3 regions of the Paraperlucidibaca sp. genome follow, and region 1 is predicted to be linked to each of the others. Evidence: predicted binding sites of a transcription regulator. Region 1 holds the regulator's gene; each other region holds the start of a gene.
The links. The regulator PhoB, encoded in region 1, activates phosphate uptake and scavenging genes when phosphate is short. The targets are predictions, from matches to a motif close to TGTCATNAANCTGTCATAA.

Region 1 (10,837 bases):
TGGCCAAACGCGTGCTGAATCTCTTGTTTCGCCGTTTCTTCAAAAGCAACTGCCGTAGCCTCATCGCCCATTTCGCGTGCTAGCTTGGCGAAATAGCTGTATTTCATAAAGGCCATGGATTCGCCTGCAAAGGCGGCTTCTAAGTTTTTACCAGTAATGGTGATATCTAATTTCATCTCAAGTCTCCTCGTATAATTCCGCGCCTTAGCGCTGCTTCAACTAGGCTAGGTTATGATAGCGCCCTGATTATGGCCAATGTGTTGGTCTAAAACTTTCGATAGCTTTTTTCTATTGCGATACTTATGCAAAATAGCCCAAGCAAATGGATACATCCCCGCCATTGGCAGCAGGAGCCGCTAAAGCTTCGCCTGTCATCGCAGCGTGATTTGCGCTCTTGGCTAGCCGAGCCCGGCTCGCTCACCGCGCGGCTAAGCTCGCTGGCCCAGCACTCTGGTAGTGAGCTGCGAGTTGAGGTGATTTGCGAAGGCTGGGGCCTACCCAGTGCCGAAGAAGCACGCACATTGAAACTGCGACGTGGCGAATTTGCTTGGATACGCGAAGTGGTTTTAATGGGCATCGATACGCCTTGGGTGCAAGCACGCTCAGTGCTACCAAGGCCAAGTCTAGGCGGGCTTAATCGCCGCCTGACTCGCCTGGGCAACCAAAGCTTGGGCAGCTTATTGTTTCGCGACCCAGCATTGGTGCGCGGCCCTATTCGCTATGCACAGCTAAAACTACCCGCATATGCCAGTACCGTCTGGGCTCGCCGTTCGCGCTTTTTATTGCGCGGCCAAGCCATCCTAGTGGCCGAAGCTTTTCTCCCCGCCCTGTTGACCGCCAGCGCCCATACAGACACGATAACGCCATGATTTCACGCGACCGCTTACCCGACTTTATCGCCCTGATGCGCCTCGACCGGCCCATCGGCATTTGGCTATTACTCTGGCCCACGCTCATCGCTCTGTGGATTGCTGGCGATGGTCATCCCGAGCCATTGATCGTGGCTATTTTTGTCGCCGGCGTGGTGCTGATGCGCTCAGCAGGCTGCGTTATCAACGACTACGCCGACCGCCATATCGATGGCCAAGTATGGCGCACCGCCGACCGACCATTGGCTAGCGGCCGCATTCTCGGCAGCGAAGCTTTGATGCTCTTTGCTGCACTCATTGCTCTCAGCGCCACGCTACTTTTCTGGCTACCAATACAGGTATTTTATTGGTCCTTCGGCGCACTCGGCCTAGCTGTGCTTTACCCGTTTATGAAACGCGTTACTTACTTACCGCAAGTGGTGCTCGGTGCCGCATTTTCTTGGGCCATCCCAATGGCATTCGTCGCTCAAGGCCGCACGCCCGATGACCTGTGCTGGCTGCTCTATGCCGGCAACCTAGCATGGACAGTGGCTTACGATACGCAATACGCCATGGCCGATCGTGAAGATGATCTAAAGGCTGGCGTAAAATCGACGGCTATTTTATTTGGCGACCTAGATCGCGTAGTCATTGCTGGCCTACAGCTCATTTGGCTCGCCGCACTCGCCTTTGTCGGCCATCAAATGCAATGGCCATGGCCTTGGTGGGCAGGCCTAGCAGGCGTGCTCGTATTGTTTATCTGGCAATGGCAGCACACCGCCAGCCGCGACAAGCATCTCTGCCTTGCGGCGTTTAAACACAACCACTGGGTAGGTTTGGTGCTTTTTGTCGCCTTGCTTATGGCATGGTTACAGATGTTGGCATTACCGTAGTCATTACATCGTCATATTTCTGTCATGTCTTCACGTTGTAATGCCACTGTCATCTAAACCGTTTCGAGACATGTTATGCCTAGCGATAAGATTCTGATTGTTGACGACGAAGCCGCCATCCGCGAGATGATTTCTATTGCCTTGGACTTGGCCGGCTACAACTGCATCGAAGCCGAAGATGCCTTGCAGGCTCACCACCTCGTTGTCGATGAGCGCCCCGCCCTTATTTTATTGGACTGGATGTTGCCCGGCATGAGCGGCATTGAGCTAGCGCGCCGCCTCAAACGCGATGAAAGTACGCGCGAGATCCCCATCATTATGCTCACTGCTCGCGGCGAGGAAGATCATAAAGTGCAAGGCCTAGATGCCGGTGCCGACGACTACCTCACCAAGCCATTTTCAACACGCGAGTTAGCTTCAAGAATCAAAGCCGTGCTGCGCCGCAGCAATGTCTTGCACCAAGAAAGCGCCATTGAAGCTGAAGGCCTTAAGCTCGATCCAGTCAGCCATCGCGTCAGTGCCGATGACAAATTAGTCGAAATGGGCCCAACAGAATATCGTTTACTCGCCTTTTTTATGAGCCACCCAGAGCGCGCCTACACCCGCACGCAAATGCTTGATCAAGTCTGGGGCGGCAATGTCTATGTCGAAGATCGCACCATCGACGTTCATATTCGTCGCTTGCGCAAAGCCCTCGAGCCCTTTGGCTATGATCGCTTCATTCAAACCGTGCGTGGCACCGGCTATCGCTTTTCGGTGCAGATGAGCGACAAGGTAGAGCCTGTGTGAGGCGTGCGGTTCTAGCTCGTGAGCTTAAAAGCATTGCCCTAGGTAGCAGTATTTGCCTTGGTCTAGGCTATATTGCAGGCCACGCACTGCTCGGCCTGTGCGCAGCATTAGCATGGTTTCTGTTCCGCCAGCTCAAAGAACTATCTCGCCTACGCCATTGGCTACTCGCCACCGAGCAAGCAGTCCCCGAAAGCGATGGCGCTTGGGATGATGTCTTCCGCGACATCTACTTACTACGCCGCAATGAGCGCCGTGCGCGCGACAACCTACTTAGCATTATCGATCGCGCGCGCTCATCAGTCTCCGCTCTCGATGAGGCCGTCGCCCTTATCGATAATCAAGGTAATCTTGAATGGTGGAACCCTGCCGCCGAAACACTGCTTGGCTTCCGCCCCGAAGATCGAGGTCAGCAAGTGATCAATCTCGTGCGAGCGCCAAGCTTCATTCGCTATTTCAAACAAAACACCTATGACGAAGACTTAAAAGTTGCCTCGCAGCGCCACGCCGGTCGCCAGCTACAGTTTGAAATTACGCAATTTGGCGACAATGACCGCCTGATGATCGTCTACGACATCACACGTCTGCATAACCTTGAACAAATGCGTAAAGACTTCGTCGCCAATGTCTCGCATGAACTACGCACACCGCTCACCGTACTCTCAGGCTACCTAGAGACCTTGCTTGATCAACCTGAAGGCATCGAGCCACGATGGCTGCGCGCGCTAGGGCAAATGTCTCAACAAGCCACACGCATGAATAACCTGGTCAATGATTTGCTGCTGCTTTCACGCCTTGAAAATCAGCCGGAAGATCGCGAGCCAAGCACCGTGAGCGTGCCAAAGTTACTCAAGCAAATTCATCAAGATGCACTCGCGCTCGCCGCGCCGAAGCAGCAAACCGTCACGCTAGAGTGCGAGCCCGGCTTATGTCTATTGGGCATCGAAAACGACTTGCGCTCAGCATTTTCAAATCTAGTCACCAATGCAGTGAAGTACACACCAAATGCCGGCATCATTGCAGTGCGTTGGTGGAGCGACAGCAAGGGAGCCTACTTTAGTGTCAGCGACAATGGCTTGGGCATTGATGAGATACATCTATCGCGCCTAACCGAGCGCTTTTATCGTGCCGATGCAGCTCGTAGCACGGCCACCGGCGGTACGGGCCTGGGGTTGGCCATCGTCAAGCATGTGCTTATGCAGCACAAAGCCACGCTCGATATTCATTCAGAAATCGGGCGCGGCTCACGCTTTACTTGCTCGTTTATGCCCTCGCATATCGAGCGCGAACTGGAGTCCTAAGACTCCAGTTTCTGCTGTACTTGTTCATAGCTAGCGTGGCGCACATCAGCACCTTTCACCAAGAAGATAAGCTGCTCGGCAATGTTACGGGCATGGTCGCCGACTCGTTCCAATGAGCGCAGCACACCCATGACGCTGAGCACCCGTGAAATAGCACGCGGATCTTCCATCATATAAGTGACTAAGGCGCGCGTGGCAGTGCGATATTCCATGTCGATCTCGGCATCGGCCTTCATCACTTTAAACGCTTGCTCAACATCAAAATGAGCGAAAGCATCCAATGTTTCATGGATCATTGTGCGCACTAGACTACCAATATGACGGCACTCTAAATAACCGCGCGGAGCCTCACCTTCTTCACATAGTGTTTGTGCAGCACGTGCAATTTTCGCTGCTTCATCGCCCATGCGCTCAAGATCGGTAATCGACTTTCCAATGGCAATGATCATGCGCAAGTCTGAAGCTGCAGGCTGACGCCGCGCTAAAATTCGCACGATATCCTCGTCAATGCCGGACTCCATTTGGTTTATGCGCCGGTCATTATTCTGTACCGATACGGCCAACGCTGAATCAGCATCAAGTAGAGAAGCAATAGCATCCGTTACTTGCTTCTCCACCAAGCCGCCCATGGCCAAAAAGTGACTACGCACTTCGTCGAGCTCTGCGTTGAACTGAGCCGAGATGTGTTGGCGATAATCTTCACGCTTCATTGCAGTATCTCCACGATCAGCCGTAGCGGCCGGTAATATAGTCTTCGGTTTGTTTATTGCTAGGATTGGTAAAAAGCGTATCGGTATCGCCGTACTCGACCATCTTGCCCAAATACATAAAGGCCGTGTAGTCAGACACGCGCGCAGCTTGCTGCATATTGTGGGTCACGATGAGAATGGTGAATTGCTCTTTCAGCTCGTGAATCAGCTCCTCCACTTTCAGCGTGGAGATAGGATCTAGCGCCGAGCATGGCTCATCGAGCAGTAACACTTCGGGCTGAACTGCAATGGCGCGGGCAATGACCAAGCGCTGTTGCTGACCACCAGAAAGACCGAGCGCGCTGTCATGCAGGCGATCCTTCACCTCATCCCATAAGGCCGCGCCCCGTAGCGATTGCTCTACGACTTCATCGAGCACACGCTTGGATTTCTGCCCTTGCAAACGCAGGCCGTAAGCGACATTTTCGTAAATGCTTTTGGGGAATGGGTTGGGCTTCTGAAACACCATGCCCACGCGCTGGCGCAAATCAGTGATGTCGACAGAGCGATCAAAAATATTTTGCTTATCGAGCAAAATTTCACCCTCTACGCGGCAGCCATCGACCAAATCATTCATTCGGTTGAAGGTGCGAAGCAGCGTCGACTTGCCACAACCTGATGGACCGATAAACGCGGTCACGCGGTTTTTTGGCACCTGCATATTAATGTCATACAAGGCCTGCTTCGCGCCGTAAAACAAATTTAAGTCGCGCGTTTCAATGCACATCGACTCTCTCGACAAGTCACGCTCTCGACGCGTTCGGCCAAATGCGCCGGCATCATTAGCTGAAACTACATGTTCACGCTGGGAAATATCATTCATGGTTATCGTTCCTAATCTATTAGGGGCTAGGTCGCTTACGACTCAAGGGCCTTGTATTTTTCACGTAAGCGGTTACGCAAACTCACCGCCGTCAGGTTCAAACCGGCGACCACCGCCACTAGCAAAAATGCGGTGGCATAGACCAAGGGCCGTGCCGCCTCAACGTTCGGGCTTTGAAAGCCAACATCGTAAATATGAAAGCCTAGGTGCATAAATTTGCGCTCCATATGCAGGAAGGGCGCGTTGCCATCTAGCGGTAGTGTCGGCGCCAGCTTTACTACGCCAACCAACATCAGCGGAGCAACCTCGCCTGCTGCACGTGCTATGGCTAAAATGACACCGGTCATGATCGACGGCGTTGCCATCGGCAGCACTACTCGCCACAAGGTCTCAGCCTTGGTTGCACCCAGTGCCAATGAGCCCTCTTTCAGCGCGCGAGGAATACGCGCCAAGCCCTCTTCGGTGGCAACAATCACTACTGGCAAGGTCAGCAACGCCAGCGTAATCGATGCCCAGAGCAAGCCGGGCGAGCCAAAGACTGGAGCAGGCGAGGCTTCTGGATAAAACCAAGTATCGATATTGGCGCCAAGAAAATAGACAAAGAAGCCCAGACCAAACACGCCGTAGACAATCGAGGGCACGCCAGCAAGGTTATTTACCGCAATTCGCACAACCTGCGTGACTGCACCCTGGTTGGCATATTCGCGCAAATAAATCGCGGCGATTACGCCCATCGGCGTCACCATGATGGTCATCATCAAGACCATTAACACGGTGCCAAAAATAGCTGGGAAAACGCCGCCTTCGGTATTGGCTTCTCGCGGATCGCCAGATAAAAAAGCCCAGACATTGTGGCCATAGACCGCTAATTTCTGGAATACATTGAGATTGTTAGGCTGAATAGCTTGAACAATTTTGCTCACCGGCAAAGTCAGTTCCTGGCCTTGTCCGGCGGTGAGTTGCACGCTGTCGCGATTCGCCTGTAACTTCAGTGCTTCGAGCTTTTCCGATAATGCCCCGTAATTTTCATTCAGTGCCGCACGCCGTACCACTAAGTCGGCTTTTGCCTCCTCGGTAAGCTCATTGTCTATCTGCAAGCGCCGCTCTTCTAAGCGCAGCTTTTCAATGCCGTAGTTTATTTTACCGATGTCGTTTTTCTCGATATCGGCAATTTCCTCTAGCAGCACATTGCTGCGGTCAATCCGCGCCTGCAAAACATCCCAGGCAGCGGCACCTTCAGCCACGATCTGGCCATTTTCACTCACCGACTGTAGGCGACCGTAAAAGTTGCCCCACTCCTGTCGTTCCAACGCAACGATGTCCGTGGGATATCGAATATCGCTTAAGCCATCAGCAAAGACCCAGCGAAAATCGGCACCGGTAATGTCGCGATTACCTAGCTTGAGCGATATACGCTCAATTGATTCTTTATTGGCGGGGATGACTAAGCCTGCCTCTCGCAGCCGCGTAGCGGTATCAAACTTGCTGTCGTATATCTCACCAAGGACGATTTCAGTTTGAGTGCTGCCAGGTGCCGAATAGCTGGCCTGCATAACATCTGCAGGCCAGAAATGGCCTAGGCCGCGCACAGCGATAAGGCTCAAAATGCCTACCACCATGATCAGTGAGATCGCTACCGTGCCAGCATTTAGCCATACCCAGGCTTCTCCAGACTTGAAGTATTCGCGTGTTTTCATCTGCGTATTCCTTACAGCGAGCCGTATTTTTTACGCAACCGGGTGCGAATCACCTCGGCTACCGTGTTGAGAATGAAGGTGAGTACAAACAGAACCAATGCTGACAAGAACAGCACTCGGAAGTGAGTTGAACCTACTTCAGCCTCGCCCATTTCTACCGCCACGTTGGCCGACAAAGTGCGCATGCCTTCGAAAATATTCCAGTCCATGATGGCGGTGTTACCGGTCGCCATCAGCACGATCATGGTTTCGCCAACCGCGCGACCGAGGCCGATCATCAAGGCCGAGAAAATGCCCGGCGATGCCGTCGGTAGCACCACGCGAATGAGGGTTTGCCATTGCGTCGCGCCCAAGGCCAACGAGCCATTAGTGAGATGTTTCGGCACCGCAAACAAAGCATCTTCAGCAATGGCGTAAATGTTTGGAATTACTGCAAAGCCCATGGCTAAGCCGACGATAAGTGAGTTGCGCTGGTCAAAATTAAGCCCAGTGCTAACTTCTAGCCAGGAGCGCAAATCGCCACCAAAGAACATGTTTTCAATCGGCTGCGAAAAGGCAAATGAAGCGTAGCCAGTAATCAACAGCGGCACGATCAAGATCATCGGCGCCCAACCATCGGCAAAGGCGCGCTTCTCTAGCGGCAAGCGTGACCATAAGCCACCGACGAGTACGATAGTGATTGGCGTCAGTATTAGTAGGCTGAAAATGCCAGGCAAATTGTCTTCTATGGTCGGAGCCAACCAAAGCCCAGCCAAGAAGCCCAAGATGACCGTGGGCAGAGCCTCCATCAGCTCAATCGTCGGCTTGACCTTGCGGCGCAGCTTCGGCGACATGAATACGGCGGAGTACATGGCGCCAAAAATGGCTAACGGTGCGCCCAGTAACATGGCGTAAAATGCAGCCTTGATGGTGCCGAAAGTCAGCGGCATCAGCGATAGCTTGGACTCAAAGTCAGCGGTACCAGACGATGATTGCCAGGTATAAGTAGGCGCCTCATATGACTCATACCAAACCGGCTTCCATGTCGACTGTATAGAGATATCTGGATGCTCAATCTCAAGCTTCCAAAAGCTATAGGCATTGTCGGTCTGCACCATAAGCCCAAGCGATCGCGCACTCATTGCCACTGTACGTATCGGCGATGTTCCGGCACTTTCTTGTAAAATTAAACGATTAGATGTGGTGTAGTAGTACGACACATTGCCGTTGGCATCACCCGCGACCACACCTTTGCGGCGCGCCTCAGGTGCTAATGCGGTGATAGCGGCGTCGCCCAACTTGATGCTGCGAATTTTCTGCAAATTAAAGCTATCGCTGCCACTGCTAGAGTCGCGCACCATGAACCATTGCGCGAGCTCACCACTGCTATCCCCAACCATCAATGACACATTGCCTTGTAAGGCTACGACGGCAGTGACATCGGCAGTCGGGCCTGTCAGTGCCACTTCTTGCGTGTAAATCGGCTCATTTCGCACATTGAACACACTTGCGCGATTTCCATCATGGAAAACATAAGCCCAATTGCCATCTTGACCGACAATAATTTGTTGAACATTGCGGCCGGCATAAGGCAGGTCTTCGCGCTCAACTTCCGTAAAGTTGCTGTTATCGGCGTCATCATCACCGAAAGATAGTGATAAGCCGCTACTAGCCTCAGCACCGGTTGAGAAGCTCAGACGCTGCACGCGGCCTTCTGCAAATGCTGTAACCCGAAGGTCTTCATCATTACCGCGAACATCAAATACTTGTAATGGTGCGCCATTACGATCAACAGTTAATGGCGTCTCACCGTATGGAAATGCGAGAGAAGTATTAATAATGCGGCTGTTATTTGGGCCGTAACTGATGTCGTACTTTGGCTTGGCGACTAGGAGCTGACCATTACTCAAACCAATACCCACCAAGCCTGACAAGATAGGCCCACGCTGCACGTGAGCGATACGCACTTTTTCTGGCAAAGGCAGCTTCGTGGCAGACTCAATTTTGCCTGTTTTCACATCCAGAATTTGCACTTGGCCATCGGCCAATACTCGAATGCCAGACTCGTTGTATTCATCAGCATCCAAATACAGTGCTACCGCCTGTGTCTGCACAGGGGCCTTTTTTTCTAAATCCGCGCCACTAAATAGTGGCCAGACTTCAAAAACGAGATAGAAGAAAATAAGACAAATTGCGGCAATGACGCCAACGCCGCCGAGGCCGATAGTCAGATTTGCTAAGCGGTCTTTAAACTCGCGCTTGCGTCGCATGCCTGCCGTATTTACCGAGGTAATCTTGGTATTTTTCATGTGCTCAACCTAACGCCAGGCCCAAGATTAGGCCCTCATGATTGGGCAAGAAGGGCCCGAAGGCCCCTCTTGTTTACATCTACTGCTCGCTTTTAGCTTACAGATCCAGCATTTTCAATACTTTAGCAGCTTCTTTCGCAGGCATTGGGATGTAGCCATCCTTTTCCACAACGCTTTGGCCTTGCTTGGAAAGCACCATTTTCACGAACTCAGCTTCCAATGGTTGCAGCGGCTTGTTTGGCGCTTTGTTGACATAAACATAGAGGAAACGAGCCAGCGGATACTTACCGCTCAGCGCATTCTTCTCGTTGGCGTCATAGATTTCGCCATCTTTGCCAACTAGCGGCAATGTGCGCACGCTTGATGTTTTATAGCCAATACCGGAGTAGCCAATACCATTGATGGAGCTACCAATGGCCTGAACTACAGAGGCTGAACCTGGCTGTTCGTTGACGTTGTTTTTGAAGTCGCCTTTGCACAGGGCTTTTTCTTTGAAATAACCATAAGTGCCTGACACCGAGTTACGACCGTAAATTTGCAAGTCGCGCTTGGCCCATGCGCCGGTTAAGCCGACATCGCCCCAATTATTCACTGCTTTATTAAAGCCACACTTACGCGTGTCGGAGAAGACGGCATCTAGTACTTTCATATCTAGGTACTTGATGGGGTTGTCTTTGTGCACAAACACGGCCAAGGCATCGATAGCTACCGGCACGGCTGTGGGCTTATAGCCTTTAGCCTTTTCAAAGGCGGCGATTTCTTCACCCTTCATCATGCGCGACATAGGGCCTAAGTTAGCGGTGCTTTCGGTCAATGCAGGTGGCGCTGTTGACGAACCAGCGCCTTGAATTTGAATATTGATGTTGGGGTAAAGCTTTTTGTAATCCTCAGCCCACAAGGTCATGAGGTTGTTTAGCGTGTCGGAACCAACGCTGGTTAAGTTGCCGGCAACACCGCTTGCTTTCGTGTAGCTGGGCAGCGCTGGATCAACTGCGGCTTGAGCCGACATACCAAAGGTTAAACCTAAGGCGGCAATCAGTACTTTCGCTTTCATCTGTCACTCCACTAGAGACGGTTTGGTTTCACGGAGCGCATGATGACAATGAAATATGACGTAATGATGACAGTTGGGTGTCGCTGAATTTTTGTGCGCCTCTGAGCGGTGCTTATCACTTGCCACTAGGCGCATACATTTGCTCAATGACAGCTGCTTAGCTGCAGAGTACTCTTGCCCACAAACATAATAAGAGCCTTCGGAGACTTCCTCATGCCTCGCGACACCGAAAATCACCCAATGCCCCGCGGCACGCTCTGCCTGCAAACAATCGCTATGCCTGCCGATGCCAACCCTAATGGCGATATTTTTGGTGGCTGGCTAGTCTCGCAAATGGATTTGGCTGCTGGCGTTGCCGCACGCAAACGCGCGAAAGGCCGTACTGCAACCGTAGCCAT
Region 2 (10,837 bases), on a different contig from region 1:
TTGTTGCCATGGCGCTAGCGTCTGCGCTTCGAGCGCGGCCACGGCGTCATGCACCGCCGCTTCACCGGCACCAGGCATCGGGCCGGTGGGATGAATCAGGCCGGCACTTAGGCGCTCGGGCCAACTGGCGTCGTCATCAGTCGGTTGAAAAAAACTGCCGCGACCATCGAGCTGTAAAACATCGCCAACGAGATATGACGCCCAGCTTTGATTGCTCACTCGCGCGGCCAAAACGCGATTAAATAGCGCCGAGCGCAGAGCCGATAACCAAATGCTTTCGCGCTGGTCACGGCGGCGGCGTTGGCCAGCGCGGCGCTCAGCGAGCAGCCTCAAGCCTTGGTCGATATTGCGGCCGCCATGGCCAAAACGCTGGTCACCAATATAGTTCGGCACGCCGTGCACGGCGATGGTGGCGAGTCGCTCATCTAGCAGCTCGCGTGTGGCTGCGCCGATAAAACTTAACTGACGCAGCGTGATGACAAATTGGTTGGCGGCATGGGCGCCACGGCGTAATTTACGATTGCTGCGTGCCTGCTTGAGCACACGATATTGCGCGTTTGGACTATCTTGCGGCAGCCATTCATCGCCCAATGACCAAACGCCGGCGTTTGCCGTGCCCGCACCAGCAGGCCAATGCACGCTAAACCATTGCTGTGTTCGCGCATGGCGATCTTTCATACCGGAATAGCTCAGAGCTTGGCGTGAGAGCCCAAGGCGCTGAGCAATATCAGCGGCAACGGCATCGGTATTGAGACCGCACTTCTCCACCCATAACCACAGATGCTCACCCTCGCCGCTGGGCTCAAAGCCCATAACTTCCACTACCTGAAAATCATCAGGCGTGGCTTTTAATTGCGCACGAGCTAATGGCTCGCCCCACGGAGAAGGGCAATCCCCGCGCAGCGCTGGCGTGTGACTTGTGCATGTTTCGCTTGAAGCAGGCAACTCACTCATATCGGCCACAACATCACCACGGCATGCGCCTCAATGCCTTCGCGGCGACCGACAAAACCAAGTTGCTCTGTGGTCGTCGCCTTCACACTCACGGTATCGAGCGCGACCTGAAGGTCTTCCGCAACGACAGCGCGCATGGCATCAATATGTGGTCGCAGACGCGGTTGCTCGGCCATGATGGTGAGGTCGGCGTTACCCACGACATAGCCACGGGCATGAATGAGCACCAAGACTTTGCGTAATAGCTCACGGCTGTCGGCACCAGCGAAAGCGGCGTCTGTATCGGGAAAATGCTTGCCGATATCGCCTAAGGCTAGCGCACCAAGTAGCGCATCCGATAAGGCGTGCAAAGCTACGTCACCATCGGAATGGGCCATCAAGCCATGCGTGTGGGCGATGCGAATACCGGCGAGCGTGACCGAATCGCCTTCGCCAAAGCGGTGCACATCGATGCCGTGGCCGATGCGTGGACGCAAAGCAGCAGAGCTGGTCATGAGCAGATTCCTTGCGCGCGTTGCGCCGATAAATAAAACGCCGCGAGGGCAAGGTCGTCGGCGTAGGTGATTTTTATATTGTCGCGCGCGCCCAACACTAGGCGTGGGCGATGGCCGAGGCGCTCAATGGCGGCAGACTCATCAGTGACCACCACACCATCGGCGCGTGCGGCCAATAACGCATCACGCAATAAGCCGTAGCGAAATAGCTGCGGCGTAAGTGCATGCATCAGACCAGCACGCGGCACAGTTGCCTCAACGCGAAGCTCCGCTGAATTAGCCCTACTCTGCTTCATGGTATCGCGCACATCATGGGCCAATAGGCCACCGACATCATCCTGCGCACAGGCGTTAATCAACTCGCGCACATCATTCGGCCGTAGCAAAGGCCGAGCAACATCATGAACCAGTACCCAGTCTTCATCGCGTGCTTGCTTCAGCGACAGCAAGCCCGCCAGCACCGAGTCCATGCGCTCGGCACCACCAGCAACGCGACTAACTCGTGCATTCTGCACAGCCGAAACTAGCGCAGCCTGCTCATCATGAGCCGCCAGCACTAATGCAATATGGGAGATTTCATCGAGATCTAGCAAGCGCTGAAGACTGTGTGCAATCACAGGCTGGCCATCAAGGATGGCGTATTGCTTAGCTTGGTTGCCGCCAAAACGAGTGCCTATTCCGGCAGCAGGGACGACTGCAAAATATGCACTCATGGTTGGCGCTCAGGCTCCGCCGCAGACTCTGAAGCGCTATCTTTAGGCGCATGCACCACCGCTGGTGTCGCGGGCATTCGCGCGGTTGCAGAACCCGACAAGGCTTTACCCGTCACCAGATAAAAAGTTTCATCGTCTTTGATCATGCCAAGATCTAACCGTGCGCGCTCTTCAATTGCAGCATGGCCTGTTTTTAGATCATTGACCTCAGCCTCTAAAACATCGTTGCGCTGACGCAGGCGGAGATTTTCTGCCTGCTGCAGCGCAACCGCGCCTTTAAGCCGATGCACATCGCGAACGCCACCTTCGCCGAACCACAGACTCAGCTGCAGCACCACAAAGATAGCCGCCGCCAGCCATAGCAAGGTTCGACTCAGGCTGGGAGCAGCTGTCATGACTTACGCTAAGCCCTTGAACTCGGCCTTGCCGCGATACGGCGCGCTGTAGTCGAGCTCTTGCTCAATACGCAGCAGCTGGTTGTATTTCGCAACGCGATCGGAGCGGCACAGCGAACCAGTTTTGATCTGGCCAGCGGCTGTTGCCACAGCCAAGTCAGCAATAGTGGCATCTTCAGTTTCACCCGAGCGATGCGAAATTACCGTGCTATAGCCATTGGCTTTGGCCAAATAAATCGCGTCCAAAGTTTCAGTCAATGTGCCAATTTGGTTGAACTTGATCAGAATCGAGTTGCCCACGCCTTGGTCGATGCCTTTTTGCAGGATGGCGGGATTGGTGACAAACAAGTCATCGCCGACTAGTTGCACACGGTGGCCGAGCTTATCGGTGAGAATTTTCCAACCTGCCCAATCCGATTCGTCCAAACCATCTTCAATCGAAATGATGGGGTAGCGATCGCAAAGACCCGCGAGATAGTCAACAAACTCAGCTGAAGTGAAGGACTTATTGCCCTCGCCTTCGAGCACGTATTTGCCATCGTGATAGAACTCAGAAGCGGCGCAATCGAGTGCCAGCATGACGTTCTCGCCCGCTTTGTAGCCGGCAATGCCGATGGCTTCAACAATAACCTTCAGCGCTTCTTCGTTACTGCTTAAGTTTGGCGCAAAGCCGCCCTCATCGCCCACAGCCGTGTTTAAGCCGCGTTTTTTCAACACACCTTTCAAGGCATGGAAAATTTCAGCGCCGCAACGCAGCGCTTCAGCAAAGCTAGTGAAGCCGACTGGCTCAACCATGAATTCTTGAATATCAACAGTATTATCAGCGTGCTCGCCGCCATTGATGATGTTCATCATCGGTACTGGCATGGTGAACTGGGTGTTTTTACGCAGGCTAGCAATATAAGCATAAAGCGGCTGGCCTTTGGCTTGCGCAGCAGCTTTAGCAATGCCTAATGACACAGCCAAAATCGCATTAGCGCCTAGCGATGACTTAGTCTCAGTGCCATCTAGCGCGATCATGGCGTGATCTAAATCTGCTTGATCAAACACAGTTTTGCCAACCAGCAGCTCGCGGATGGGGCCGTTAATATTGGCCACAGCATTGAGTACGCCTTTGCCGAGGTAACGCGACTTATCGCCATCGCGCAGCTCAAGAGCCTCGCGCGAGCCGGTGGAAGCGCCGCTAGGCGCAGTGGCGCGACCCATCATGCCGTTGTCTAAAATCACGTCTGCTTCAACGGTGGGGTTGCCGCGCGAATCCATGATTTCGCGACCGCGAATATCTACAATAATCGCCATTTTTGGCTCTCCAAGGGCTATTGGGCTTGCCACTAACGGCAAGCCTTATGAATTAATGAGTGTCGAGAACGGGGAAGCTTTTTACCAAATCATCGATGGCTTTCACTTGCGCCAAGAATGGTTCCAGCTGTGACAAGCGCAAGGCGCAAGGGCCGTCGCATTTGGCTTTTTCAGGGTCTGGATGTGCTTCTAAAAATAAGCCTGCGAGCTTTTGGCTCATGCCTGCTAGTGCCAACTCAGTGACTTGCGCACGACGACCACCAGCGGCGTTCGACAGGCCGCCGGGCATTTGCAGCGCGTGCGTGACATCGAAAAACACGGGGTAGTCAAACTGCTTCATGATGCCAAAGCCGAGCATATCGACGACTAAGTTGTTGTAACCAAAGCTGGAGCCGCGCTCGCACAGAATGAGCTGGTCGTTACCAGCCTCTTCAAACTTGGCGAGGATATGGCCCATCTCTTTTGGCGCTAAAAACTGCGCCTTTTTGATATTGATGAGGGCTTTGGTTTTCGCCATGGCCACAACCAAGTCAGTCTGCCGCGACAAGAATGCTGGCAGCTGAATGATATCGACCACTTCAGCTACTGGTGCGCACTGCTCTGGCTCATGCACATCGGTAATGATGGGCACATTGAAGGTCTTTTTGATCTCTTCAAAAATGCGCAGGCCTTCTTCTAAGCCTGGTCCACGATATGAGCTCACGCTAGAACGGTTGGCTTTATCGAACGAGGCCTTGAACACATAAGGGATGCCCAGCTTCTCGGTGACCGTGACGTAGTGCTCACAGATCTGCATCGCCATATCGCGCGATTCCAACACATTCATGCCGCCGAACAGCACGAATGGTTTGCTGTTGGCCATCTCGATAGCGCCTAAGGAAATCGTTTTCTCGGTCATCGCTCAGTCCTCTTTTTATGTGCGCTCGCGGCGCTTTATTCGTTAAGTCCGCGGCGCATTATTCATTACGCTCGCGGTGCTCAATGCCAGCAACTCAGAAGCTTAACCGCGTGAGTCAGCGTGTAGCAGCGCGGCAGCAATAAATCCGCTGAATAGCGGGTGGCCATCGCGCGGCGAACTGGTGAACTCAGGATGGAACTGGCAGGCAACAAACCAGGGGTGATCAGGAATTTCGACCATCTCAACCAAGGACTTATCGGCGCTATAGCCCGAAATACGCAAGCCAGCAGCTTCGAGCTGCGGCACATAGGTATTGTTGACTTCATAACGGTGGCGATGGCGCTCAGTAATTTCATCGGCGCCATACACGCTGTGCGCCAAGGTGCCAGGCACTAAATGGCACTGCTGTGCGCCCAAGCGCATGGTGCCGCCGAGGTCTGAATTGGCATCGCGGCGCTCAATGGCACCCGACTCGGTTTGCCACTCAGTAATTAGACCGATGACCGGGTGCGCACAGCCGGGCTTGAGCTCACTGGAGTTTGCATCGTCAAGGCCGGCTTTATTGCGCGCGTACTCGATGACCGCGACTTGCATACCTAAGCAAATACCGAGGTAGGGAATCGCGTTTTCGCGGGCATGACGAACGGTAGCAATCTTGCCTTCGGTGCCGCGATCGCCAAAGCCGCCGGGTACCAAAATCGCATCAACGCCATCGAGTAAGCTCAAACCTTGCTGCTCAATCGCTTCGGCATCGATGTAGCGAATTTTTACTTTTGCATGATTTTTAATGCCGGCATGCAGCAGCGCTTCATTGATCGACTTATAGGCATCAATAAGCTCAACGTATTTTCCGACCATGGCCACACACACTTCACGCTCAGGATTCATCAGGCCGTCAACCACAGCATCCCAGTCGCTCAAATCGGCTGCTGGTGCGGCTAGGCCTAGACGCTCAACGACAAAATCATCGAGGCCTTGCTCGTTAAAACGGCGCGGAATTTGGTAAATCGATTTCGCGTCTTTAGCGATGATGACTGCGCGCTCTTCGACGTTAGTGAACAGCGAAATTTTGCGGCGCGACTCATCCGGTACGTCATGCTCTGAACGACAAATAAGGATGTCTGGCTGCAGACCGATGGAGCGCAGCTCTTTTACCGAATGCTGTGTTGGCTTGGTTTTCAGCTCACCAGCCGAGGCTATATAAGGCACCAAAGTCAGGTGCATCAATAAAGAGCCCTGATAACCCAGCTCAATGCGCATCTGCCGCACCGCTTCCATAAATGGTTGCGATTCGATGTCGCCGGCGGTGCCACCAATTTCAACAATGGCGATGTCATGACCGCGCGCGCCATCACGCACACGCTGTTTAATCGCGTCGGTAATATGCGGAATAACTTGTACTGTGCCGCCCAAATAGTCGCCACGGCGCTCTTTGGTGAGTACGTCGAGATAGACGCGACCAGAGGTGAAGTTATTTTTCTTGGTCATACGACCACGGCGCAAAAAGCGCTCGTAATAGCCCAAGTCGAGATCAGTTTCAGCGCCATCACTGGTGACAAACACCTCACCGTGCTGAAACGGACTCATAGTGCCGGGGTCAACGTTGATGTAGGGGTCCATCTTGATCATGGTCACGGCGAAACCGCGCGCTTCCAGCAAGGCAGCTAAGGAGGCTGCTGAAATGCCCTTACCCAAGGAAGACACCACCCCGCCGGTGACGAATATATATTTAGTCATGAACATTCCAGGCTATCGCGTGAACTTTGGCACACCGGAGAAAGTCGGTGCTAAGACGGGATAGGATGTTATCACGCACTCCACATGGCGGGGAGGGGCAGAGCTGGCTTATCACGCAGTCAATACGGCCTAAGTCCTTGAGTTTTTTGCTTGACCATGAAAAAAGGCCCCGAAGGGCCTTTTTTGCTGCGTTTAGGACAACTTAGAAGTTGAACTGTGCGCGAGCAGTAACAGCAGATGCACTCTTGTCTGTACCTACTTCTGTTTCACCATCCACATACTCAAGCATAAAACGTGTATTTGGTGTTGCGTAGTAGTTCAAACCGACCGTGTAATAAGACGCTTCATTACCGCTGATGTCTTTATTTTCAATCGTGTCAAAACGTGCTTTTAGCTCTAACGCACCTTCTTCACCATCCACTTTAGGTGACTTAAACACACCTTTTTTGAAGTCATATGGCTTAACGTGATCAGTTAGCATGTAGCTAGCTTGCACGTAATAGGTATTCACGTCTTGATCGGGGTTAGGCACAGCAGTAATGGTGTCTTTGAAGGCTGCCTTTGCATACTCACCTTGCAATGTCATGGCGCCAAAACGAGCAGCCAATTCAGCAGCAATCGTGGTTTGCTCATCATATTTAGTCGCTAGCAAGTTACCGCTTTTCAAGCCATTTTCACGACCAACAACGCGAACATTGGGGTTTTTCTCGTTACCAACGCCGTACTTATCAATCGATGCGCTTAAGCCAATGTGTACGAGATTGCCATTCGAGCGAATCGGTACGATGAAGCCACGAGCGTTGGCGCCATTACCGCCCTTATTGGCATCAGACGCTGAACGTGGCGAGTATGCCGACACACCCCAACCATAACCTTCGCCATGGCCATCTAAGAAAGCACCTAGAACAAACTGCTCACCATAAATGCCTGTAGCTGTCGCAAATGGACGCTCCATGAAGGTCAGCTCATTGGAGCTTGTTAACTCTTCCATGCCGCGGTATGGCTTAGCCTGACCTAAACGCAGGTTGGCACCACCAAGCACTTCACGGCCAATCCACATTTCACGGAGGCCTTCGTTATTCTTTGAAGCGCCAGCACCTGAAGAGGCAAAGTCATTTTCAAATTTGTATTTGAAGTCGTATGCACGGCCTTCTAAGGTTAAGCGTGCGCGGCGGAAGAAAAAGTCATTGCCGCTATTTTGCGTGCCGACATTAATGTCGTCTTCATCGGTGTAGTAGTTGGCATCAAAATGGATGCGACCACCGATCTTGGCTTCGAAGTTGCCATCTTCCGATTTAATTTTAAAGCCACCGGTAGTCGAGGCTTTGTCTGCGGCCAGGGCGGTCGCGCCAAAGGAGGCGGCAAATACAGCCAGCGCGGTCATCTTGATTGCATGTTTCATTATTTACCTCTGCATATCAGCTTAGGGGGATTAGGCCGCTTGGCAGCCAACCCAGGGACCTATTTAGGTGCCCGCTTTTGGGTTGCCGCGACTATGGCTTTTAAATATGACATTTCATCGAAGTTTTTGTGACGGTTTCGTGACAATCCGATCGGTTGACACTGAATATGAATATTTCATGACCACTCAGTCGCAATTTACTACCGTTGGTCGCACCAATTTAGTGCAAGCATTGTATGTCTTATGTATCTAGATTTTACTCATTACGTACGGTCTTGGCTGTACTCGCAATGCATGCATTCAATTAAGAATAAGAGGTTACCTCATGAAATTACAAAAAATTGCTCTGGCAGTTGCTCTAGTTGCCGCACCACTTAGCGCCTTCGCTGGCAGCTCTGTGGATGTGTTCTATGTAGATCAAGACTTAGATATTCAAGGAGGAGGCAGCGATGACGGTAATGGTTACGGCTTCCGCGGCTTAGCCGAGCTTGGCCATGGCGTAAGCCTAACCGCTCTTCACCAAGATGCTGACCTAGACACCGCAAATGGCAACTTAAAAGAAACCCGTATTGGCTTAAGCTATGACCGTGGCATGAATGGCTTTAGCGTTGGCGGGGGTTTAGAAACAGTTACTCTTGACATAAATGGTGGTGGCCCTGGCACTTCATTGCGCGGCTACTCTGCGAACGTTCACGCCAGTATTTCTCCAGTCGAAAACTTAAGCGCATATGCCCGAATCGGCTATACCGATGTTGATGATTTAGATGGCGTGGAATACGAGGTCGGTGCAAGCTATGCCTTTACACCTGAGGTAGCAGGCTTCATTGAGTACCGAATGGCTCAACTTGAAACTACTGCATCAGGACCATCAGCCGACGTAGATCTAGACACACTTCGTGTCGGTGCACGCTACACATTTAAGTAATACGTGCGGAGCATTGAGAGAGGCTAAACACCTCTCTCTTTTTTGCTCGCAACTCACGCCTAAGCTAGCCTCAGCCTACAAACCTTCTCGCTTAGACGCCTGCCAAAGCACTTCCATAGCCTCTATCGTCGACTCTTGAAGAGACTCATCTCGCGCCAATAGCTCGCGCTCAATATAGCCAAAGCGACGACGGAACTTAGCGATACCACCGAGTAATGCTTGCTCACTATCGACACTCACTTGGCGCGCGAGATTAGTCGTGCAAAATAAAATATCGCCAAGCTCATCTTGCAATGCCTCTTGGCCTAAGCCCTGCTCCAAGGCCTGCTCAAACTCATCGATCTCTTCGCGCAACTTGGCCAAAACCGGGCGCGGATCTCGCCAGTCATAGCCCACCTCACCTGCGCGCGCTTGCAGCTTTTCAGCTCGGCGTAATGGACTATGGCCGGCCCCAACTTTGTCGAGAAACGCCACAGGCTCAATGGACTTGCCTTGCACCGCCTTCAGCGCTTTCTCGACCGCCTTAATCTCATCCCATTGCGCACTCACCTGCTCAGCCGTCAGATCAATACGCGGCAAATCGAGGCGGTCATCACGAAAGATATGCGGATGACGGCGAATTAACTTCGCGCTAATCGCCTCGGCGACATCAGCAAAATTGAAGCCGCCCTGCTCGCTAGCAACTTGCGCTTGGAAAACAATTTGCAATAGTAAGTCGCCAAGCTCCTCGCATTGCGCGGCGCTATCGCCGCTGGCAATAGCATCGACAACCTCATAAGCCTCTTCGATGGTATATGGCGCCAACGTTTGTGCATCTTGCGCTAAGTCCCAAGCACAACCCTGCTCAGGATCTCGCAGACGAGCCATGATGGCTAAAAGCTGGCGCAATGCCTGCTCCGAATGCACTGAAGTAGCGCTCATTGAGTCTCTCCAGCAGAATCCGACGGCAGGCGATGCTCGGTCAGCCGTCGCGCCTCAATCACCATGGCCAGCTGCTCAATGCGCGTGAGTACACGCGACAACTTATCTAGACTCGACACCTCCATAGTCAGACGCAAAGTTGCCGTAGCATCGTGCTTATCAGACTGGGTTTGTACACCAGTAACATTGACTTGCTCATTGGCCAATACTGCCGTGACATCACGCAATAAGCCTGTGCGATCCCATGCTCGCACCATAATATCCACTGGGTACGAAGCTTGCTCATTGAGCTGCCATTGCACATCAAGCGTGCGCGCTGGATCCTCTTGTGCCATGCGTTCGTAATCAGCACAGCCACGGGCATGAATGCTGACGCCGCGCCCCTGTGTAATAAAGCCAACAATCGACTCGCCTGGCACCGGCTTACAGCATCCGGCGACATGGCTGAGTAAGTTGCCCACACCTTCGATCATGATGCCGGCACCGTTTTGATCGCTACGTGGAGCACGTAGCGCTATCTCCGGCAATGCCAGCTCTTGTTGCGCAGCCGATTGCTCACCACTCAATGCATGCGTAATCCGCGCCAATGGCAAATCGCCAGCCCCTAGAGCTGCAAGCACATCCTCGCCTGTTCGCATATTAAAGCGCGGGGATAAGCGATCTAGCGTGCCTTTCGGTAGTGCGATACCTAGGCGCGACAGCTCGCGCTCAAGCAGGCCGCGACCTTCTGCTACATTGCCTTCGCGCGCCTGCTGCTTAAACCAAGTGCGCACTTTAGCTATCGAGCGGCTAGCCGCCAAAAACCCTTGCGATGGATTCATCCAATCACGACTAGGATGACCACCGCGATGCGTCATGATGTCGACCTGCTCACCGGTTTTTAGCTTGTAAGTCAGCGGCACAATACGCCCATTAACCTTGGCGCCACGGCAGCCATGACCCACTTCAGTATGGATGTGGTAAGCGAAATCTAAAGGTGTTGAGCCAGCTTGCAGATCGATGACTTGGCCATCGCGAGTAAACACATAAATACGTTCGTCATGGATGGCAAGGTTAATTTGCTCAGCCAGCTCTTCTATGCGCTGGTCACCAATATCAT
Region 3 (10,837 bases), on a different contig from region 1:
TGAAGGGTAGCGAAAATAGCCTCGTCGCCAACGCGGGAAAGCTCGGCTAAAGACTAGACCTAAGCTGGTGAACGGATTTATATCGCGATAATAATTTCCCGTGACCGTACTGAGATAAGTAAAACCCAGCAAAAATACGATCCAGAAAAAGGTCATATTGAAGTTAACGTAAGGGTCGCGATTACCGAAAAGGCCCGTGGCAATCGTGAGCAGCAAAAAGCCCACACTAAGCGATCGCGCCAAGTATGCTTTTGAGGATTTTTTATAAAGTAGCCGCCGTGGCTTTACCACAGCATGTTGTTCGCCGCGCATCATAAATGCGGCTAAAAAAAATGATAACGCCAGTGCCGCCGCGCCACCATAAAGATAGAGCCACAGCGGAACTGGCAAGTTGTATTGGCGGCCAAAGGAATGGGCCAATGCCAATGATGGCATCAGCCCACACACTAGCGCCGCAAGCGCAATGCTTCGGCGCATGACTTAACGATTCACCGTTTGTTCCCACATTTGAATATAGGCTTCGGCCGAACGATAAAGCGCATCGATAGCTTCCTTACCGCCCTCCAAACGAACCTCTTCAACATAGTCAGCCATCATGCCGTAATGCGCAGTACCGACTTCATCGATAGGCCATGTTTTGCCACTTTCAGGCTGTGTCTGCAGATTGACTTGTACTGGTGCGATACCGTCGAACTGTGGCCCCCAATCTTCTCCTTGAAACAGCGTGAACGGGTATTGCACAGGTTTGCTACCCGCGCCACGAGGGCCTGCACGGTCAGTAATACCATTAGCATCCATACCGTAGCCTAAAGGTATGGGGCCACGGTCTGCGGGCCAAATTGGCTTAAGCTTATTTAAGAAATCGACATGGCCTTTGCCATTGGGCTTCATTGGATAGATCAGGCCGCCACCAGCAAGCAAGTCCTTTGCTTGCTGCAAGCTCAAACCACCTTGTGCACCATGCGCTGATATCAATGGGTACTTCGGTGTTTGTGCATTGGCCATTTCCAGCATTTTGCCTTTAATGGAAAGCTCAGCATGATCAATATCGATGATAAAGCCTTTCGCCATCAAACGTTTCATCACGTACTCACCGAGATCGGTCATGCCACGTGCATTACATTGGCGACGATCGGATGGGTAGAGCGGCAAGGTGCCTGGTAGCACACTTGAAGTCGCACCTAATATCAAGCTAGTGAGAGGGTCGTTACCTAAGCCGGGAGGGGTAATAGTGATCTTGGCTCCCGCATTGTAAAAATATTTGTCGCCTTCACCACCATCCGGGCAGTCGTATGTTTGCCAAAAGCCACCTGTGGCGTAAAAGCCAACAATATTGAGAATATCCTGAAACAACCCCGTTCCGCCTAGGGCACTGTTTATGTCGTGATACGGAAAAATCTCGCGCACGCCCAGATCCCATACTTCATCGATTTGGCGATCTATACTTTCCTTCGTACAACCTCGCACTTCGCCCAGCAAACCACCTGGCGTGAAATGTACGGTGCAATCAAACACGTTGGCAAACTCTAGACCTGCCACTACCGCAAGCTTGCCATCGTTAATCACACGCCGCGCTTCTTGCGGAGTTTTCACGATACGAAACCAGCCCAGACCTGGGCCACCTTCTTGAGCATCGACATAGTCTTGCAGCTGAAATAGATACTTTACCTGCGAAATACCTAGGCGCATGTCGTTACATTCTGCTCCAGGGCGCAGCACAGCCAATCGACCCACTTCGCAAAGCGCAGCAATATTTGTGCCTTCAGTAACCATAATTCGCATGCCTGCCTGCCAAGCACGCTCGACCCACTTGTAGTACATAGCTTGGTGAAGCTGTGAGTCAGCTTTTGGCCAGTCAATAAATGTGGGCCACCCCTTCGTGTCATGCATTGTTAAAGGCGTCATGTCGAGGATAAGAGCCTCGGGATCACGAATACCTTGCGGTCCATGCCAATCAGCACAATCCGCCATCGCATGCGGCACGCCAAAGCGATGGAACATTTGGCCATACATCACACCGCCAGCAGATGGACCAACAATGTGTTTGCCATCGGACATTTCATGACCCATGGCCATGTGCGTATGCACTTCAGCAAAGCCGATAACAGGCTTATCAATACCGCGGCCAACATAGGTTTTACCTACAATATCGGTGCTAATTTCAGGGTACGGCGTGCAATCGGTAGTCGGCACAAAGCGGAATTCGCCGGCTTTATCGGAGCTAGAAGACAAGATCAAGGCATTTTGCTCGCCTAGCTGCATCCGCTTATCCGTATCGCTATTGCTTAGCGTAAAGACGCCAGCGCGAGGCATATCTACTGACCACACCGTGGCATTGCTTGGCTTCATGGCGCTGCCAATCGCGGCACCCGCATTACTCAATAATGTTTTGTTTTTTGCCTGGATTAAATACTCACCCAAGGCCGTTGGCTTCATATAGAACGCTTCAGCATTGGCTGGAGAGCTTGCGCTGAAGGCATAGCCGCCAGAGCCATTGCTCGCAGCATAGGCATTGCTTGCAACCGACTGCAGTGCAAAGCAGTTATTCGCCATCGCATACTTTGTCTTTGGTGCAAGGCGCGTTTGCGGATTCTCAGATCCAGCAGCGGCACCATCGCTGCTATTGCCACAAGCTACCAAGGCGCTCGTTGCTACCAGTAGCGCCGCCATGGCGATACGTGTAGAAAAACCTGAAATATTCATGTCTAGCCTCGTTATTATTTTTTTAATGTTTTTAGTTTAGGTAAGGAAAAGAGCCGGCTGAGTAGCGCATCGCGTAGCGATAGCGGCAGCCAACGCGCTAACAATGGCAATGCTCGACTGCCCTTGCCCAAACGTATATATGCAGGAGGTGTTCTACGCAGCATTGCTGCTGCCAGTTGCTCAGCAAAGACTGCAGCTGGCGTTGCTTGCTGCTGTGATGCCGATGCGCGCTTCATGATAGCGTTCGCTAGTGGCGCATATAGCGAGCCAGGCCTCACCTCAACGGTGTTACTCGCTGTCGCGCCAAACGATGAGGCAATGGCTCCTGGCTGCACCACCATGACGTGAATGCCTAAGGGCGCAAGCTCCATGCGCAGTGCATCGGAGAGTGAGTGCACGGCGGCCTTCGTGGCACAGTAAGCGCCCGCAAATGGCGTGGTGAGCACACCCGAGACACTGCCAACGTTAACGACTAAGCCTTGCCCTTGCGCGGCCATAGTAGGAATAACGGCCTGTGTCATTGCCAAGAGGCTGAGCACATTGGTTTGAAATTGTTGCGAAGCATCAGCTGCTGAAATATCGGCGAGAGGCCCCATAAGACCGTACCCAGCATTGTTCACAAGGCCGGTCAGGGCGATATTGCGTTGCGCTAGCTCAGCCATTAATGCCGCAATAGAGTTAGGGCTGTTTACATCTAGGCCTAGTGTCAAAATGCCTTTTTCTGCTAACTCGCCTAATGTCTCTGGGCGGCGCGCAGTCGCACACACCGAAGCTCCGCGCGCATGCAGCGCCAAGGCAAGTGCATGGCCAATGCCGCTAGAGCAACCGGTGATTAAAATCATTAGCGCGGCTCCACTTCAAGTACGCTGATTACGCGATGTAGGCGATGCGTTTCGAGCTCAAAGCGACCGCTATGCTCAAGTCGAACGCGGAGCGTGGCAGGCTCGTTTGCATTGATCTGTACTGCTTGCTCGTAGCCGTGCAAATGCACTTCGTCGGGCACATCGCTGATGAAAGACAACAGCAAAGTTTCATTCTGAGGCACCTCAACTTGCTGCGGCCCGATGATTTTCCCTGCTTGAATTTGCCAATGATAATCGGCGGTTTCGATAGCCGCCTTGGGCTCGTTATTTGTTGTTAGATCGGGGGTTGCGACAAAAGCTACCACGGAGGTTTGCGGCGCGCTTGGCGCCATGAAAAACCACAATGCAATCAGAGAGATAATCGCCAAGATGGCGTAGATAAAATTTCGCATAAACACTAGCTGCCGTCATTTTGTGACAAAAAAGTGGCGGACATTTATGTCACTTTTTGTCGTTAATTTTTATTTTAAGCAACATAACAAAAATCGATGCTCACACAAACTACTTAATTGTAACAACCGCTGTGAAGTACGCCATTTTCATGGCTTATTATCACGTGAGCGATTCTGCTTAATTTACATACAGATCTCAGGCTGAGGCGCGCATGCGGTATGATGCGCGTCTATTTCTAGAGTTTCTCCTATGTCTTTTGCTGATCTGGGCCTGATGCCCGAGCTGCTGCAAGCACTCGAGGCCGTGGGTTACACCACGCCCACGCCAATTCAACGTGACGCTATCCCAGTGGTTTTAGCCGGCCGCGACTTACTCGCCGCCGCACAAACTGGCACCGGCAAAACTGCCGGCTTCACGCTGCCCATGTTGCAATTGCTGAGCTCACGCCATGCCATGCACCCGAGCACACGCCATCGCCCACGCGCGCTGATTTTGACTCCAACGCGTGAACTTGCCGCGCAAGTCGAAGAAAGCGTTAGCACCTATGGCAAACAGTTATCGCTAAACTCGATGGTGATGTTTGGTGGTGTTGGCATGCAGCCGCAGGTCACTAAGCTACGCGGCAAAGTCGATATTCTGGTGGCAACACCTGGCCGTCTACTCGATCACGTTGGCCAAGGCACCTTGGATCTTGGCGGCATTGAGCTATTCGTTCTTGATGAAGCTGATCGCATGCTCGACATGGGCTTTATTCGCGACATCCGCCGCGTGCTCGCGATATTGCCCAAGCAGCGCCAAAACTTACTTTTTTCTGCAACCTTTGCCGATGAAATTCGCAACCTCGCCAATAGCTTGCTGAAAGACCCAGCCACAGTCGAAGTTACGCCGCGCAATACCACCGTCGAGCGCATCGAACAGACCATTTACCCAGTCGATCGCGAAGCCAAACGTCAGCTCCTTGAGAAGCTCATCCTCGATGGTGAATGGTCGCAAGTACTGGTGTTTACGCGCACCAAGCATGGCGCCAACCGCCTTGCCGATCAGCTCGATAAAAACGGCATTGCGGCCATGGCCATCCACGGCAATAAAAGCCAGACAGCGCGAGAAAAAGCGCTGCGCGAATTCAAGTCCAATCGCCTGCGCGTGCTAGTCGCCACCGATATTGCCGCACGCGGCATCGACATCGACTCCCTGCCTTATGTGGTCAACTATGAGTTGCCGCAAGTGGCGGAAGACTACGTTCACCGCATTGGCCGTACTGGTCGCGCCGGAGCCGGCGGTGAAGCGGTGTCATTGGTTTGTGTCGATGAGCTGAAGTTGCTCGCAGATATCGAACGCACGATTAAACAGAAGCTTAATCGCGTCATCGTGCCCGGCTTTGAGCCCGACCCTAACGCCAAGCCTGAGCCACTGCGCAAGGCGCCACCACCCCGTGGTCCTCGCCGCGATAAGCCTGCGCGTGCAGCTGATCAAGTTCGTCGCGATCAGCCCAGCCAGCGCCGACGCTCATCGGGCAATGGTCCGGCTGCGGGCGCAGCACCTGCGCCCTCGTCGCGACCAACATCACGCCCAAGCTCACGGCCTTCGTCAGGCTCTAAGCCTTCGCGATAAGCCTTCGCGCTTAACAGCCTAAAACGACATCAGCGCGCCCTAAAAAGCGCGCTGATGTCGTTTTAGCCGCCTATTTCCACCAAGGATAAATCGCCGGCATCTTGCTGGCACGGCTGGTGTACTGCGGGTCACGCTTCTCTAAAAACGACTGCACGCCCTCTTTGCCATCTTCCAGGCTAGTGTAGAACATCGCCAAGGAATCGATGCGATGCGCCTCAATAGGATGCGGCTGCGCGGCGTTGCGATACATCATCTGGCGAGCAAAGGCGACGGCCACTGGCGACTTGTTCTGGCTGAACTTCCGCGCGAGCTCATAGGCCGCTGGCAGCAAATCATCGGGCGCATGTACCGAGCGCACGAGCCTGCCAGCGAGCACTTGCTCTGCCGTTAAAATATCGCCGCTATAGACCCATTCCAGTGCTTGCTGAATACCAACAATACGCGGCAAAAACCAGCTCGAGCAGGCTTCAGGCACTACGCCGATTTTGCCAAAGACAAAACCAATACGGGCTTTCTCCGATACCAAACGAATATCCATAGCCAAGGTCATGGTTGCGCCAATACCAACCGCAGCACCGTTAATGGCACCAATGACCGGTTTCTTGCAGTCGTAAATCGCCAAAGTCACACGACCGCCGGTATCGCGCACACCATCGAAAATAGCCGGATCATTCAGGCGTGAATGCATATCTTCAACACTGGGCTGTTGTGACTCATCTAAACCAAAGACATTGCCCGGTGCCGTTAAATCCATGCCAGCACAAAAGGCACGGCCAGCGCCCGTTACCACAATGGCGCGAACCTCATCATCTTCGCTAGCACGACCAAAGGCGTCCACTAACTCATTGGCCATGATCACCGTAAAGCTATTGAGCTGATCGGGACGATTAAGCGTCAGCGTGAGGATGTGTTCACTCACGTCATATTTCAGGGTGGTATAGCTCATGCAACGCTCCAATGACTAAGTTTTCGATGAACTGCGGTTGTACCTGAGCGAAGCACTTTCGACAACCGCGCAATCCATGTCCACTTTCTGTCATAATTTTGTCTTATAAATATCACAGAGGTTGGGTCATGGATCTAAAGCATTTAGAAGGCATGGATCGCGCGATGGATAAAAACCGCGGCGATCAAGTCCGGCTCGGCATAGGCCTGCTCTTTATTTTAGGCGTGATGTTATACGCCGCCAGCCAAAGCGTTGGCGAAGTTAGCATCATGTTAGTTATGGCCGCGATGGTTGGCGGCTATATGGCAATGAACATCGGCGCGAACGATGTCGCCAATAATGTTGGCCCCGCCGTGGGCTCACGCGCACTGACGCTCGGTGGCGCACTTGCGATCGCCGCTGTCTTCGAGGCCGCTGGCGCTATCATTGCCGGTGGCGAAGTGGTTGGCACCATTCGCAATGGCATTATCGACCCCAACTTAATTCCAGACTCCGACACTTTTGTTTGGATCATGATGGCCGCACTAATCGCTGGCGCACTCTGGCTAAACATTGCCACGGCTATCGGCGCACCAGTTTCGACTACACACTCGATTGTTGGCGCTGTTCTCGGCGGCGGCATCGCTGCCTCCGGCTTTGATATTGTGAACTGGTCCACGATGAGCGGCATCGCGGCAAGCTGGATCATCTCACCTGTGCTCGGCGGTCTCGTCGCTGCGGCGTTTTTGTATTTGATTAAACGCAGCATTACCTACAAGCCCGACATGATGGCGGCAGCTCGGAAAGTGGTGCCGTGGCTAGTCGCGGCCATGGCCTTGGTGTTCAGCGTCTATATCCTACAAAAAGGCCTGAAACAGATAGTTCACATCTCTCTGATGCAGGCCACATTAATTGGCTTAGTCATTGCTCTCGGCGTTTTTGTTCTTGTGCGTTGGCGACTAAGGCAGCCTAAGTCGCAGTTCCTCGAAGGCAAGCAAGGCGTAAATAGCTTATTCACCGTGCCACTGATTTTCGCCGCCGCCCTGCTCAGCTTTGCTCATGGCTCCAATGATGTCGCCAATGCCATCGGCCCATTAGCAGCCATTGTCGATGTCTACACGGCGCATCCAGGTGAGTTCGGCACCTCGGCGGCTATCCCTTTATGGGTAATGATGATTGGCGCGCTGGGCATCGTGATTGGTCTAGCTTTGTTTGGCCCAAAAGTCATTCGCACTGTCGGCACCGGCATTACCGAGCTTGATCAAATGCGCGCTTTTTGCATTGCTATGGCGGCAACCATCACGGTGATTATTGCCAGCCAGCTCGGCTTGCCTGTGAGTTCGACACATATCGCCGTGGGCGGTGTATTTGGTGTGGGCTTTCTGCGCGAATATCTGAAGAAAAACTACGATCGCATGGTTATGGAGATTAAAGATCACCACCCAGAAGATGACCAAGCTGCCATCGATGTTTTCTTACAACACTTTAATCACGCCGACATTCATCAAAAAGGGGCGATGCTGCGTGACCTAAAGGCACTGTCTAAGGCCAATGAAGATCCCGCGCACTTCTCTAAAGGTGAGCGCAAAAATCTGAAAAAGGTCTATCGCAAAGAGTTGGTGAAACGCTCGCAAATCATGCGCATCGTTTCGGCGTGGATCATCACTGTGCCAGCCACGGCACTGATGGCCAGCCTGATCTTCTTTATGCTGCGCGGCATGCTTGCTTAAGGCCAAAAGCTACTCTGCAGCCTGAGCACCTTAGCGATGGCACGGCACTTGCTGTGCTTTCGCTAAGATGTCTGCTTACCGAGGCTCGCTGTGTCCATTATAATTGCACTGCATCATGTATCGGACTACCGATATGACCGTCCTGTACAACTTGGCCCACAGTTAGTGCGTTTGCGCCCGGCACCACATTGCCGCACGCGCATCCTCTCTTATAGCCTCGGCATCACGCCTGAAGAGCACTTCGTTAACTGGCAGCAAGACCCGCAGGCCAACCATCTTGCGCGCTTGGTCTTCCCAGAAAAAACCACGCACTTCCGCGTTACCGTTGATCTAACGGCTGAGCTTTCCGTCATCAACCCTTTTGACTTTTTCCTTGCTCCTGAAGCGGAGCAATGGCCGTTTACACCCAGCGAGGATGAGGCGCTAGAACGTGAGCTCGCACCATATCGACGCGTGAACGCGTTGACGCCATCGCTAACGCACTATCTTGATGCGATCCCGAAAACCAAACGCCCGACCATCGACTTTTTAGTCGATATCAACCAGCGCTTATTTAACGATATTGCCTACACCATTCGCCTAGAACCCGGCGTGCAAACTCCCGATGAAACACTGAGCAAACGCTCTGGCTCCTGCCGCGACACGGCATGGCTAATGGTGCAACTGATGCGCCATCTTGGCGTCGCTGCGCGCTTTGTCTCGGGCTACTTAATTCAGCTCACACCCGATGTGAAATCAGTCGATGGCCCCAATGGCCCCGAGGTCGACTTCACCGACTTGCATGCATGGTGCGAAGTCTATTTACCTGGCGCCGGATGGGTTGGCCTAGACCCGACCTCCGGTCTGTTTGCCGGCGAAGGTCATCTACCACTAGCCGCCAGTCCAGAGCCTACTTCTGCCGCGCCAATCAGCGGTGTTGTTGATGAGGCCGAGTGCGAGTTCAGCCATGAGATGTCCGTTACTCGCCTCGATGAGCAACCGCGCGTCACTCAGCCACTCACGGATGCTCAGCGCGAAGCCATGATTGCCCTCGGGACACGCATCGATGTTGACCTGAAAAAACAGGATGTACGCCTAACCATGGGTGGAGAGCCGACTTTTGTCGCCGCCGACGACCCTGATGGTGCCGAATGGAATACCGATGCCCTCGGCCCAACCAAACGTGCTCGTGCGATCGAGCTTTATAAGCGCATGGCCGATCAATACGCCAAAGGCGGCTTACAACACTTCGGCCAAGGCAAATGGTATCCCGGTGAACAATTACCGCGCTGGTCTCTGAACTGCTTTTGGCGACGTGATGGCAAGCCGCTGTGGAAAAACTCTGCGCTGTTTGCCGATGAGCAAACACCTGGCAATGCCACCAGCGCTGACGCTGAAAGCTTCTTAAAAAAGCTCAGCCTCGCCCTGCACCTCCCACAAGGTAGTCTGTTTCCCACCTATGAGGACACGCTGTATTACCTTTGGCGCGAGAGAAGCTTGCCAAGCAATGTGCTACCCAGCGACTCGCGCCTCAAAGACCCGATGGAACGTGCTCGCATGGCGCGCATTTTTGCCGAAGAAGGCCTCGGCGAGGTAGTGGGCTATGCCCTACCGCTAGCACGCAGCCACAACGGCAAACGCTGGCAAACTGGGCAATGGTTTTTGCGCGATGAAACTTGCTACTTGCTGCCTGGTGACTCGCCCATGGGCTATCGCCTGCCGCTAGAGTCATTGCCATGGGTGAAATCATCAGACTTCCCCTATTTGCATGCGCAAGATCCACAGCAGTCCTACCCTGCGCTATCGCTGACATCATCCCTATGTTCACCGCGCATGACGCGTGCCGATGAGCGCGATGCTGAAGCCGAAATGCATGCGGCTAAACCTAGCCTCAACGCCTCCGCCGACGGTATCGTGCGCACCAGCCTATGCGCACAAGTCCGCGATGGTCATTTGTATCTATTCCTGCCGCCGCTAGCCGAGCTACCTGCGTTCATTGAGCTGATGGCCGCCATTGAAGCCACTGCAAAAATCCTCAAGCAGCCGGTGATTTTAGAAGGCTATGAGCCGCCAAAAGACCCGCGCCTAGAGCGCTTTTCAGTGACGCCAGACCCTGGCGTGATCGAAGTCAATATTCACCCAGCCACAAGTTGGGCGGAGACAGTCGAGCGCACACAATTTCTCTATCAAGCCGCGCATGAGTGCCATTTAAGTCCTGAAAAATTCATGGTCGATGGCCGCCACACCGGCACCGGCGGTGGCAATCACACCGTGCTTGGTGGTGCCACGCCCGTCGATTCGCCATTTTTGCGGCGACCAGATTTGCTGCGTAGTTTGGTCAGCTTTTGGCATAACCACCCGTCGCTGTCATATTTGTTTTCAGGACTGTTTATTGGCCCAACCTCACAGGCACCACGCATTGATGAGGCGCGCCAAGATGCACTCTATGAACTGGAAACTGCGTTTGCGCAATTTCCACCAGCTGGCGAAAGTTGTCCGCCATGGCTAGTCGATCGTCTGCTTCGGCATTTGCTCGTCGATGCCACTGGCAATACGCATCGCGCTGAGTTTTGCATAGACAAACTGTATTCGCCCGATAGCAGCACTGGACGTCTCGGCCTGCTCGAATTACG

Region 2: the regulator PhoB is predicted to act here: its motif matches at 8,019-8,037, upstream of AC3DKE_RS05050 (porin).
Region 3: the regulator PhoB is predicted to act here: its motif matches at 6,594-6,612, upstream of AC3DKE_RS05230 (inorganic phosphate transporter).

The regions. Positions count from the first base shown of each region.
Region 1 covers NZ_CEYEMI010000021.1:3,380-14,216, reverse strand. Annotated here, with positions in the region: gene AC3DKE_RS08180 (rubrerythrin family protein) at 1-176, opposite strand, end outside; gene AC3DKE_RS08175 (chorismate--pyruvate lyase family protein) at 303-869, shown strand; gene ubiA (4-hydroxybenzoate octaprenyltransferase) at 866-1,741, shown strand; gene phoB (phosphate regulon transcriptional regulator PhoB) at 1,817-2,530, shown strand; gene phoR (phosphate regulon sensor histidine kinase PhoR) at 2,527-3,828, shown strand; gene phoU (phosphate signaling complex protein PhoU) at 3,825-4,538, opposite strand; gene pstB (phosphate ABC transporter ATP-binding protein PstB) at 4,555-5,400, opposite strand; gene pstA (phosphate ABC transporter permease PstA) at 5,436-7,097, opposite strand; gene AC3DKE_RS08140 (ABC transporter permease subunit) at 7,109-9,385, opposite strand; gene AC3DKE_RS08135 (PstS family phosphate ABC transporter substrate-binding protein) at 9,483-10,439, opposite strand; gene AC3DKE_RS08130 (acyl-CoA thioesterase) at 10,653-10,837, shown strand, end outside.
Region 2 covers NZ_CEYEMI010000009.1:32,911-43,747, reverse strand. Annotated here, with positions in the region: gene truD (tRNA pseudouridine(13) synthase TruD) at 1-954, opposite strand, end outside; gene ispF (2-C-methyl-D-erythritol 2,4-cyclodiphosphate synthase) at 951-1,448, opposite strand; gene ispD (2-C-methyl-D-erythritol 4-phosphate cytidylyltransferase) at 1,445-2,161, opposite strand; gene ftsB (cell division protein FtsB) at 2,158-2,556, opposite strand; gene eno (phosphopyruvate hydratase) at 2,560-3,855, opposite strand; gene kdsA (3-deoxy-8-phosphooctulonate synthase) at 3,908-4,753, opposite strand; gene pyrG (CTP synthase) at 4,856-6,490, opposite strand; gene AC3DKE_RS05055 (OprO/OprP family phosphate-selective porin) at 6,693-7,892, opposite strand; gene AC3DKE_RS05050 (porin) at 8,218-8,817, shown strand; gene mazG (nucleoside triphosphate pyrophosphohydrolase) at 8,893-9,738, opposite strand; gene relA (GTP diphosphokinase) at 9,735-10,837, opposite strand, start outside.
Region 3 covers NZ_CEYEMI010000010.1:583-11,419, reverse strand. Annotated here, with positions in the region: gene AC3DKE_RS05260 (hypothetical protein) at 1-477, opposite strand, end outside; gene AC3DKE_RS05255 (hypothetical protein) at 481-2,703, opposite strand; gene AC3DKE_RS05250 (SDR family oxidoreductase) at 2,718-3,545, opposite strand; gene AC3DKE_RS05245 (hypothetical protein) at 3,545-3,958, opposite strand; gene AC3DKE_RS05240 (DEAD/DEAH box helicase) at 4,209-5,570, shown strand; gene AC3DKE_RS05235 (crotonase/enoyl-CoA hydratase family protein) at 5,641-6,516, opposite strand; gene AC3DKE_RS05230 (inorganic phosphate transporter) at 6,645-8,225, shown strand; partial or broken gene AC3DKE_RS05225 (transglutaminase family protein) at 8,316-10,837, shown strand, end outside.